2 regions of the Brachybacterium sp. GPGPB12 genome follow, and region 2 is predicted to be linked to the other one. Evidence: predicted binding sites of a transcription regulator. Region 2 holds the regulator's gene; the other holds the start of a gene.
The links. The regulator HrcA, encoded in region 2, represses chaperone genes, less so after heat shock. The targets are predictions, from matches to a motif close to TTNGCACTCGNNNNNNNCGAGTGCNAA.

Region 1 (4,413 bases), 1.1 Mb from region 2:
ATCGGCGGGAGGGCTGGGCTGATCGACGTGCTGCGAGGGACGAGCGGCAGGAGATCAGCGGGAGGGCTGGGCTGATCGACGTGCTGCGAGGGACGAGCGGGAGGAGATCGGCGGGAGGGCTGGGCTGATCGTCACCTGCCCGTCACCTGCGGCCGCTACCGTTCCCGGCATGCGCATCCTGCACCTGACCGACACGCATCTCTACGGCGATCCGTTCGCCCGCCACTACGACCGGATCGACACCGCCGCCGCCCTGCGCGGACTCCTCGCCCGCCTGGAGGGCCTCGCGGGCATCGACGCCGTGGTCCACACCGGCGACGCCTCCGAGGACGGCACCGCCGAGAGCTATCGCCTGCTCCACGAGATCCTCGACCCCTTCGCCGCCGCTCTCGACGCGCCGCTGGCGATCGTCATGGGCAACCACGACGTCTCCGCCGTCTACGGCGAGGCGGTCGCCCCGGGCGAGCGGACCGCGCCGAGCCAGGACCGGGTCGTGGCGCTGGCCGGAGGGGCCCGCGTGGTCGTGCTCGACTCGAGCGTCCCCGGCGCCGGCTACGGGCACCTCGATCCCGAGCAGCTGGACTGGACTGGCGCGCGGAGTCCTCGCCGAGCCCGCGCCCGGCGGGACCGTGCTCGCGATCCACCACCCGCCGCTCGTCGCGGCGACCCCTCGCTGCGCGGCCTCGACCTCGACGGGCTCGACGAGCTCGCCGCCGTGCTCGACGGCTCCGACGTGCGGATCGTGCTCTCGGGCCACTACCACCACGAGATGACCGGTGAGATCGCCGGGATCCCGGTGCACGTCGCCCCCGGGATCACCAACGTGGTCGACCCCGTCGGGGCGGGCGCGGACGAGCAGTCGCGCGCCCTGTCGGGCGTGAGTCTGGTGGAGCTGGGGGAGGGGGCGCCGCGCGTGGTCAGCTCGGTGTTGCCGAACGCCGGCGACACCCTCGCCGATGCGGAGCGCCCGGTCTACCGCTTCACCCCCGAGCAGGTCGCGCAGATCCTCGAGGCCGCCGGGCGCTGATCCGCGGCCCGGACATGCACGACGCCCCTGCAGGCACTGCCTGCAGGGGCGTCGGCGGCGGCGCTGGGGGCGCGCCTGAGGAGATCAGTAGCCAAAGCCGTAGGGTCGGATGCCCTGGGAGCCGTGACGGGCGACGGAGGCGGTGGCATCGTCGCGATGGTCGCGGTGCGTGCCCGTCTCGACGATGTCCTGCGCGAGCTGGTCGTCGCGGCGACGGAGGGCGGAGCGGAGGGTGCGGATGAAGGCCATGGAGGATCTCCTCGGGTTCGGAGGGGTGTGAGCGTTGCGGACGGGCCCTGGATCGCAGGTGCGCCGTCGGTCTCGACATCCCCAGTCCTATCGCGCGCGGGGCGTGGCGTCACGCCTTCGGGGACGACAAGTTATCGGGTTCACAAGAAGGGTGTGACCTGGGCATCCCACGAGCCTTTCGGGGTGCGGGGGGCGGGTGAAGCAGGGGTTGTGGCCTGCGGGCTCGGAGCCTCGACGCCGACCCCGAGGGGCGGCGCGGCCCAAGGAAGAAAGAGCGGAACGGGAGGGGTGGCAATCCGGTCGTCGCGAACTCGGTCGCCGCGCTCTCCGGAGTCGCGGAGCCGGCGGAGTCGGGTGTACGGCGTGCACGCGGGTGGCTTTCTCCGGGTTCGTTGCCTGCGGCGACGCGTGCGGCGCGACGCATTGACCACATCCGGCCCAGATCTAGCACTCGCCTTGCGTGAGTGCCAGCCGTCGTCCTAGAGTGAGCGCCGTTGGCAGTCGATGGCCGAGAGTGCCAGAAGCTGCGACGAGGGACCCGTCCCGGTCGGCACCGCGACGACGATCGGACCCGGGCCCCGACCCCGAACTCACACAGAGTCCATCTCTTCATGAAGGAGTGAGCCGCATGTCGGTCTCCATCAAGCCCCTCGAGGACCGCGTCGTCGTCAAGCCGCTCGAGGCGGAGCAGACCACCGCCTCCGGCCTGGTCATCCCGGACACCGCGAAGGAGAAGCCCCAGGAGGGCGAGGTCGTCGCCGTCGGCGCCGGTCGCTTCGACGACAAGGGCGAGCGCGTCCCCATGGACGTCAAGGTCGGCGACAAGGTCGTCTTCTCCAAGTACGGCGGCACCGAGCTCAAGTACGGCAACGAGGAGTTCCTGGTCCTCGGCGCGCGCGACATCCTCGCGATCATCGAGGCCTGAGCCATGGCCAAGGAGATCCTGTACAACGAGGACGCGCGCCGCGCGCTCGAGCGGGGCGTGGACAAGCTCGCCAACACCGTCAAGGTGACGCTCGGGCCCAAGGGCCGCAACGTCGTCCTCGACAAGAAGTGGGGCGCCCCCACCATCACGAACGACGGCGTGACCATCGCCCGTGAGATCGAGCTCGAGGATCCCTACGAGAACCTCGGCGCTCAGCTCACCAAGGAGGTCGCGACCAAGACCAACGACGTGGCCGGCGACGGGACCACCACCGCCACCGTCCTCGCCCAGGCCATCGTGCACGAGGGTCTGCGCAACGTCGCCTCCGGCGCGGCGCCCGCCGCCCTCAAGCGCGGCATCGAGAAGGCCGTCGAGGCCCTCTCCGAGAAGCTCGGGGAGATCTCGACCCCGGTCGACGGCAAGGCCCAGATCGCGTCGGTCGCCTCGGTCTCCAGCCAGGACCGCGAGATCGGCGACCTGCTCGCCGAGGCCTTCGACAAGGTCGGCAAGGACGGCGTCATCACGGTGGAGGAGTCCTCCACCACCGCGATGGAGCTCGACTTCACCGAGGGAATGCAGTTCGACAAGGGCTTCATCTCCCCGCACTTCGTCACCGATGCGGACCGCCAGGAGGTCGTCCTCGAGGACGCGCAGGTGCTCGCTGCACCAGGGCAAGATCTCGGCCGTGGCCGACATCCTCCCGCTGCTCGAGAAGGTGGTGGAGAGCGGCAAGCCGCTGTTCATCATCGCCGAGGACGTCGACGGCGAGGCCCTGTCCACGCTGGTCGTCAACAAGATCCGCGGCGCCTTCAAGGGCGCGGCCGTCAAGGCTCCCGCCTTCGGCGACCGCCGCAAGGCCATGCTCCAGGACATCGCCGTGCTCACCGGCGCCCAGGTCGTCACCTCCGACCTCGGCCTGGACCTCAAGACCGTCGACACCGACGTGCTCGGCCACGCCGGCCGCGTCGTCGTCACCAAGGACTCCACCACCATCGTGGGCGGGGCCGGCGACGACCAGGCCGTGGCCGACCGCGTCGCGCAGATCCGTGCCGAGATCGAGAACACCGACTCCGACTGGGATCGCGAGAAGCTCCAGGAGCGCCTCGCGAAGCTGGCCGGCGGCGTGTCCGTGATCAAGGTCGGGGCTCACACCGAGGTGGAGCTCAAGGAGAAGAAGATGCGCATCGAGGACGCGGTCTCCGCGACCCGCGCCGCCATCGAGGAGGGCATCGTCGCCGGCGGCGGCTCCGCCATCGTGCAGGCGTCCTCCGTGCTGGTCGACGACCTCGGCCTGACCGGTGACGAGGCCGTGGGCGTGCGCGCCGTGGCCCGTGCGGTCGTCGAGCCGCTGCGCTGGATCTCCGAGAACGCGGGCCTCGAGGGCTACGTCGTCGTGGAGAAGGTCAAGGAGGCTCAGGTCGGTACCGGCCTGAACGCCGCGACCGGCGAGTACGTCGACCTGGTCTCCGCCGGCATCATCGACCCGGTCAAGGTCACCCGCTCCGCCCTGCGGAACGCGGCCTCGATCGCAGGCCTGGTGCTGACCACCGAGACCCTGGTCATCGAGAAGAAGGACGAGGACGAGGAGGACTGATCCTCCGAGTCGACGATCGGGGTCCGCCGATCGCGTCCGACCCGACGGGGCGGGCGGTGCGGGGAGACCCGCGCCGCCCGCCCCGTCGTCTTGCGCGCGGGGCCACCGCACTTCGGCCGGCCCGCGCCCCCGGAGACCGACCTGCCCGTGACCGGCGTGAGGAGCGCGAGGAGGACCCGGCCGCACGGCCTCCTCATGACGTGCCCGCCGGCCCTGGTCCCACCAGGTCCGACGGGCAGGTCCGTTCCTCGGGTCGCTGCGCTCGCCCGTCCGTTGCGAGTCCTAAGATGAGCGGACCCGCCCGGCATGCGCCGGGACCGTCCTGGGAACGAGAGTCGGAGGAGCAGTGGTGACGAGCACGCCGGACACGCGCCCGCGGCCGCCGGAGGGGACCTCCCCACGCGGACCTACGGGCCGCCTGCCGCCGTGGTGATCGGGGCGCTGATCATCGGCCTCGTGTTCGCGGTCGTGCTCGAGTTCCTCGTGATCATCAGCTTCGTCGGGCAGCGGCTCTGGCGCCATCCGGAGCTCATGCACGATCCCCTGTTCACCCTCCCGCTGGTGCTGTGGGTGCTGGTCGCGGTCGTCTCTGGCGTGATGACCCTGCGGGTGGTGACC
Region 2 (4,413 bases):
TGGGCGTGCGGAGCCTGCTGCTGCCCGTATGGCTGGTGGGCGTGGTCCGGTCGCGGGGAGGGCTGGGACGGCGAGGGCGCCCCGTAGGGGGAGGCCGGCGCCGCGGCCGGAGCGGCCGAGCTCGCGGACTGCCCGTAGGGATCCGCCTGCTGAGCGGAGCCCGGCGCCCGTAGGGGTCCTCGCTGCGCGGCGGGGGACGGTCGCGCGCCGGGAGCGGACTGCGCGAACGGATCGTAGGGATGCTCTGCCGGGTCCGAGGTCGCGCGCCCTGCTCCTGCGGCGCGGGGGCGGCAGGGGCGTCGATGTCGAGGTGGTCCGAGGCCGGGCGCGCGGCAGGCCGCTCGGGCAGCGAGTCGGAGGCGGGGGTGCCGGGCTCGGTGCCGTACGGGTCGTGCGGATGCGGAGTCTGGCTCATGGGATCCTTCTTCGTCTCGGTCGGCGCGGGGGCCGTCGTCTCGGGTGACGGGTTCACCCTAACGAGCCGGAGACCCCGCGGTCAGCGCGGCGGTCCGCCGCATCCGCTGGGGGATATCCCCCTGGTGGGCTCCCGAGGGCCGCCGTCGGCCGCGCCGAGAGGCGCATCGACTGCTCGCCTCCCCGTCCCGTGCCGCGGCCCGGTCAGCGCTGGTCGACGGTGACGAAGTCGATGAGCTCCTCGATGCGCCCCGAGAGCGTCGGCTCGACGTCGGCGTAGGAGCGGACCGTGGAGAGGATCCGCTTCCAGCCCAGGCCGATGTCGGCCTTGTCCTCGTGGGGCCAGCCGAGCGCGGCGAGGGAGCCGACCTTGATGTCCGTCCCCCTGGGGATGTGCGGCCACTCCTTCAGCCCCACGCGTGCGGGCTTCACGGCCTGCCACACGTCGACGTACGGGTGGCCGAGCACGGTGACGTTCCCGCGGGCGCCCGGCAGGGCCATCACCTCGGCCGCGATGCGGGACTCCTTCGACCCCTTCACCAGGTGGTCCACCAGGATCCCGAGCCGGCGGCCGGGCGAGGGGCCGAACTCGCGCACGCGCTCGGCGAGGTTGTCGGCGCCCTCGAGCCGCTCGACGACGATGCCCTCGATCCGCAGGTCGTGGCCCCACACCTTCTGCACCAGCTCCGCGTCATGGGTGCCCTCGACCCAGATCCGCGAGGCACGTGCGGTGCGCGCCTTCGCCCCCTGGACGTACACCGAGCCGGAGGCGGAGCGCTTGCGGACGGGCGCCTTCTGCGCCGCCTGCGGGCGGGTGAGGACCACGGGTCACGCCCGTCGATCATGAAGCCCGGCCCGAGCGGGAAGGTGCGGCGTCGGCCGCGGCCGTCCTCCAGCTCGACGATCAGCTCTCCGGCCGTCTTCTCCACGCGCGTGATCGCGCCGGTGAAGCCGGTCGAGGCCTCCTCGACGACGAGGTCGCGGCCGCGCGGGGACCTCGCGGCCGACGGGGCGGCGGCGGTGATGGGCGGGTGGACCGGAGGAGAGCACATCGGCGCCGTACCGGTCGGGGAAGCGAGCAGGCGGGGTGGACACGGCGGACACTGTATCCCCGTGGCGAACGCCTCCCTGCGAAGCACGCCGCGGACGCGTACGATTGGCACTTGGCATGGGAGAGTGCCAATGTCCAGGGAGACCCGGGCGCCGGGACGCCCCGGTGCCGGACCGCGCGGCAGGAGGTGCACGACATGGACGACCGCAAGCTCCAGATCCTCGGCGCCATCGTCGAGGACTACGTCTCCACGCGCGAGCCCGTCGGCTCGAAGTCGCTGCTGGAGCGGCACGAGCTCGGCGTCTCCGCGGCGACCGTCCGCAACGACATGTCCGTCCTCGAGGAGGAGGGGCTGATCCACCAGCCCCACACCTCCGCCGGCCGCGTCCCCACCGACAAGGGCTATCGCGCCTTCGTCGACCACGTCGCGATGGTCAAGCCCCTCTCCGCCGCCGAGAAGCGAGCGATCCGCGCCCTGCTCGAGGACGCGGGGGACGTCGAGGAGCTCCTGGCCCGCACCGTGCGCCTCCTCGCCCAGCTCACCCAGCAGGTCGCGATGGTGCAGTACCCGGCCCGGCGCCAGGCCCGCATCCGCCACGTCGAGCTCGTGAAGGTCGCGGACTCGCTGCTGCTGGTCGTGCTGATCACCGAGTCGGGGCGGGTGGACCAGCGCACCGTCCCCGTCATCGCCGGCCGCCCCGCCGAGTACTACGCGGCGCCGCGCGACCAGCTCAACCGCGCCGTCGCCGGCCGGGAGGTCACCGACCTCGCAGGGCCGCTGACGGAATACCTCGAGTCCCTGCCCGTCCCCGAGCGGCCCGCCGCCGCGGAGGTGGCCGAGGCGCTCACCGCGCTGGCCGCGACCCGCGCCGAGGACCGCATCATGATGGCGGGCACCGCGAACATCGCCCGCTCCGCCGAGGACTTCGCCCGCGACGTCGAGCCGCCGCTGGACGTCCTCGAGGAGCAACTGGTGGTGCCGCTGCGCCTGTTCACCGAGATGCACGTCTCCCCGGGGGACGTGCAGGTGCGGATCGGCTCCGAGCTCCACGACCGGGCGCCGCACCAGGCCGCGCTCGTCGGTGCGGGCTACGGCGCCGGCTCCCACCTCGCGATCCTCGGCCCCAGCCGCATGGACTACGCCGCCGGGATCTCGACCGTCCAGGCGATCGCCCGCTACGTCTCCCGATTCCTCGAATGACCGCGCCGGCGGGCCCCGCGCCCGTCGCCGGCCGTGACCGACCCCCGACCCCCTGTGAAGGACCCACGCCTGTGAACGACGACTACTACGAGCCGCTCGGCGTCTCCCGCGACGCCTCGACCGAGGAGATCAAGAAGGCGTACCGCAAGCTCGCCCGCACCCTCCACCCGGACGTCAACCCGGACCCGGAGGCGGCGGAGAAGTTCAAGAAGGTCTCCCAGGCGTACGAGACCCTCTCCCATGCGGACAAGCGCCGCCAGTACGACATGGGCGGCGGCCCGGGCATGGGCGGCTTCCCCGGCGGCGGCGCCGGATTCGACTTCAACGACATCTTCGACATGTTCGCCGGAGCCTCCGGGATGCGCGGGCGCAACCAGGGCCCCGTCCCGCGGCGGCGCCGCGGCGGCGACGTGCGCGCCGGGTGAAGATCGAGCCGCGCGACGTCGTCTTCGGCACCGAGCAGGACGTCACCTTCCGCACCGCCGTGCTGTGCGAGCGCCGCTCCGGCTCCTGCGCCGAGCCGGGCACAAGCCCGACCCGCTGCACCGCCTGCAACGGCTCCGGCCACGTCCAGCGCGTCCAGCAGTCGCTGCTGGGCCAGATGGTCACCATGGCGCCCTGCCCCACCTGCGAGGGCCACGGCGACGTGATCGAGAGCCCCTGCACCGGCCGCTCCGGCCACGGCCGCACCGCAACCGAGCGCACCGTCACCGTGCGCATCCCCTCCGGCGTCGAGAACGGCACCCGCATCCAGGCGCGGCGAGGGCGAGACCGGCGAGGCCGGCGGCCCCTCCGGCGACCTCTTCGTGGAGCTGTCCGTCAAGGACCACGAGATGTTCGACCGCTCCGGCGACGACCTCGTCACCACGGTCTCCGTGCCGATGACGACCGCCGCGCTGGGCGCGACGATCCCGCTGGAGACCTTCGACGGGGAGCAGGAGCTCGACATCCGCCCCGGCGCCCAGCCCGGCGAGGAGATCGTCCTCAAGGGCCTCGGCGTCACCCCGCTGCGCCGCGAGCGCCGCGGCGACATCCGCGTGGTGCTCGACGTGGACGTGCCCACCGCGCTCACCGACGAGGAGCGCGAGCCGCTCGAGCGCTTCGCCGCCCTCCGCGGCGACGAGGCCACCCGTCCCAAGAACCACGGCGGCCCGTTCGCGAAGCTCCGCGAGCGCCTGAACCTCTGAGGCGGGAGAGCCAGTGCCCACCACCCCGCCCGGCTTCCTGATCCTCGACGAGGCCCTCGCCGCCGCCCGTGAGGGAGACCAGCTCGAGCTCGCCGGCGACGAGGGCCGCCACGCGGCCAAGGTCGCCCGGATCGGGGTGGGGAGCAGCTGCTCCTCACCGACGCCCCCGGCCGACAGGTCCTCGCCGAGGTCACCGCCTCCCGCAAGGAGGCGCTCGACCTGTGCCTGCTCGCGGACCCGTCCCCGGCCGTGCGGCGTCTGCCCCGACTCGCGCTGGTGCAGGCCCTCGCGACCGGCGGCCGCGACGAGCAGGCCGTCGAGTCCGCGACCGAGCTCGGCATCGACCGCATCGTCCCGTGGATCGCGAAGCGCTCCGTCTCCGTATGGCGGGGGAGAAGCTCGCCAAGGGCCGCGCGAAGTGGGAGGGCACCGCCCGCGCCGCCGTCAAGCAGTGCCGTCGGCCCGGCATCCCCGCGGTCGACGCCCCGATGACCACGAGCGCGCTCGTCGAGGACCTGCGCGCCCGCGCGGCCGACGGGACGCTCGTGCTCGTCCTGCAC

Region 1: groES (co-chaperone GroES) is a predicted target of HrcA. The motif match lies at 1,721-1,747, and genes of this name have one in related genera.

Annotation. Positions count from the first base shown of each region.
Region 1 covers NZ_CP149573.1:3,313,461-3,317,873, forward strand. Annotated here, with positions in the region: gene WKH84_RS19365 (metallophosphoesterase) at 170-1,027, shown strand; gene WKH84_RS19370 (hypothetical protein) at 1,112-1,276, opposite strand; gene groES (co-chaperone GroES) at 1,905-2,201, shown strand; partial or broken gene groL (chaperonin GroEL) at 2,205-3,795, shown strand; gene WKH84_RS19385 (hypothetical protein) at 4,222-4,413, shown strand, end outside.
Region 2 covers NZ_CP149573.1:471,107-475,519, reverse strand. Annotated here, with positions in the region: partial or broken gene WKH84_RS02575 (DUF3097 domain-containing protein) at 619-1,518, opposite strand; gene hrcA (heat-inducible transcriptional repressor HrcA) at 1,662-2,666, shown strand; partial or broken gene dnaJ (molecular chaperone DnaJ) at 2,738-3,853, shown strand; partial or broken gene WKH84_RS02560 (16S rRNA (uracil(1498)-N(3))-methyltransferase) at 3,867-4,413, shown strand, end outside.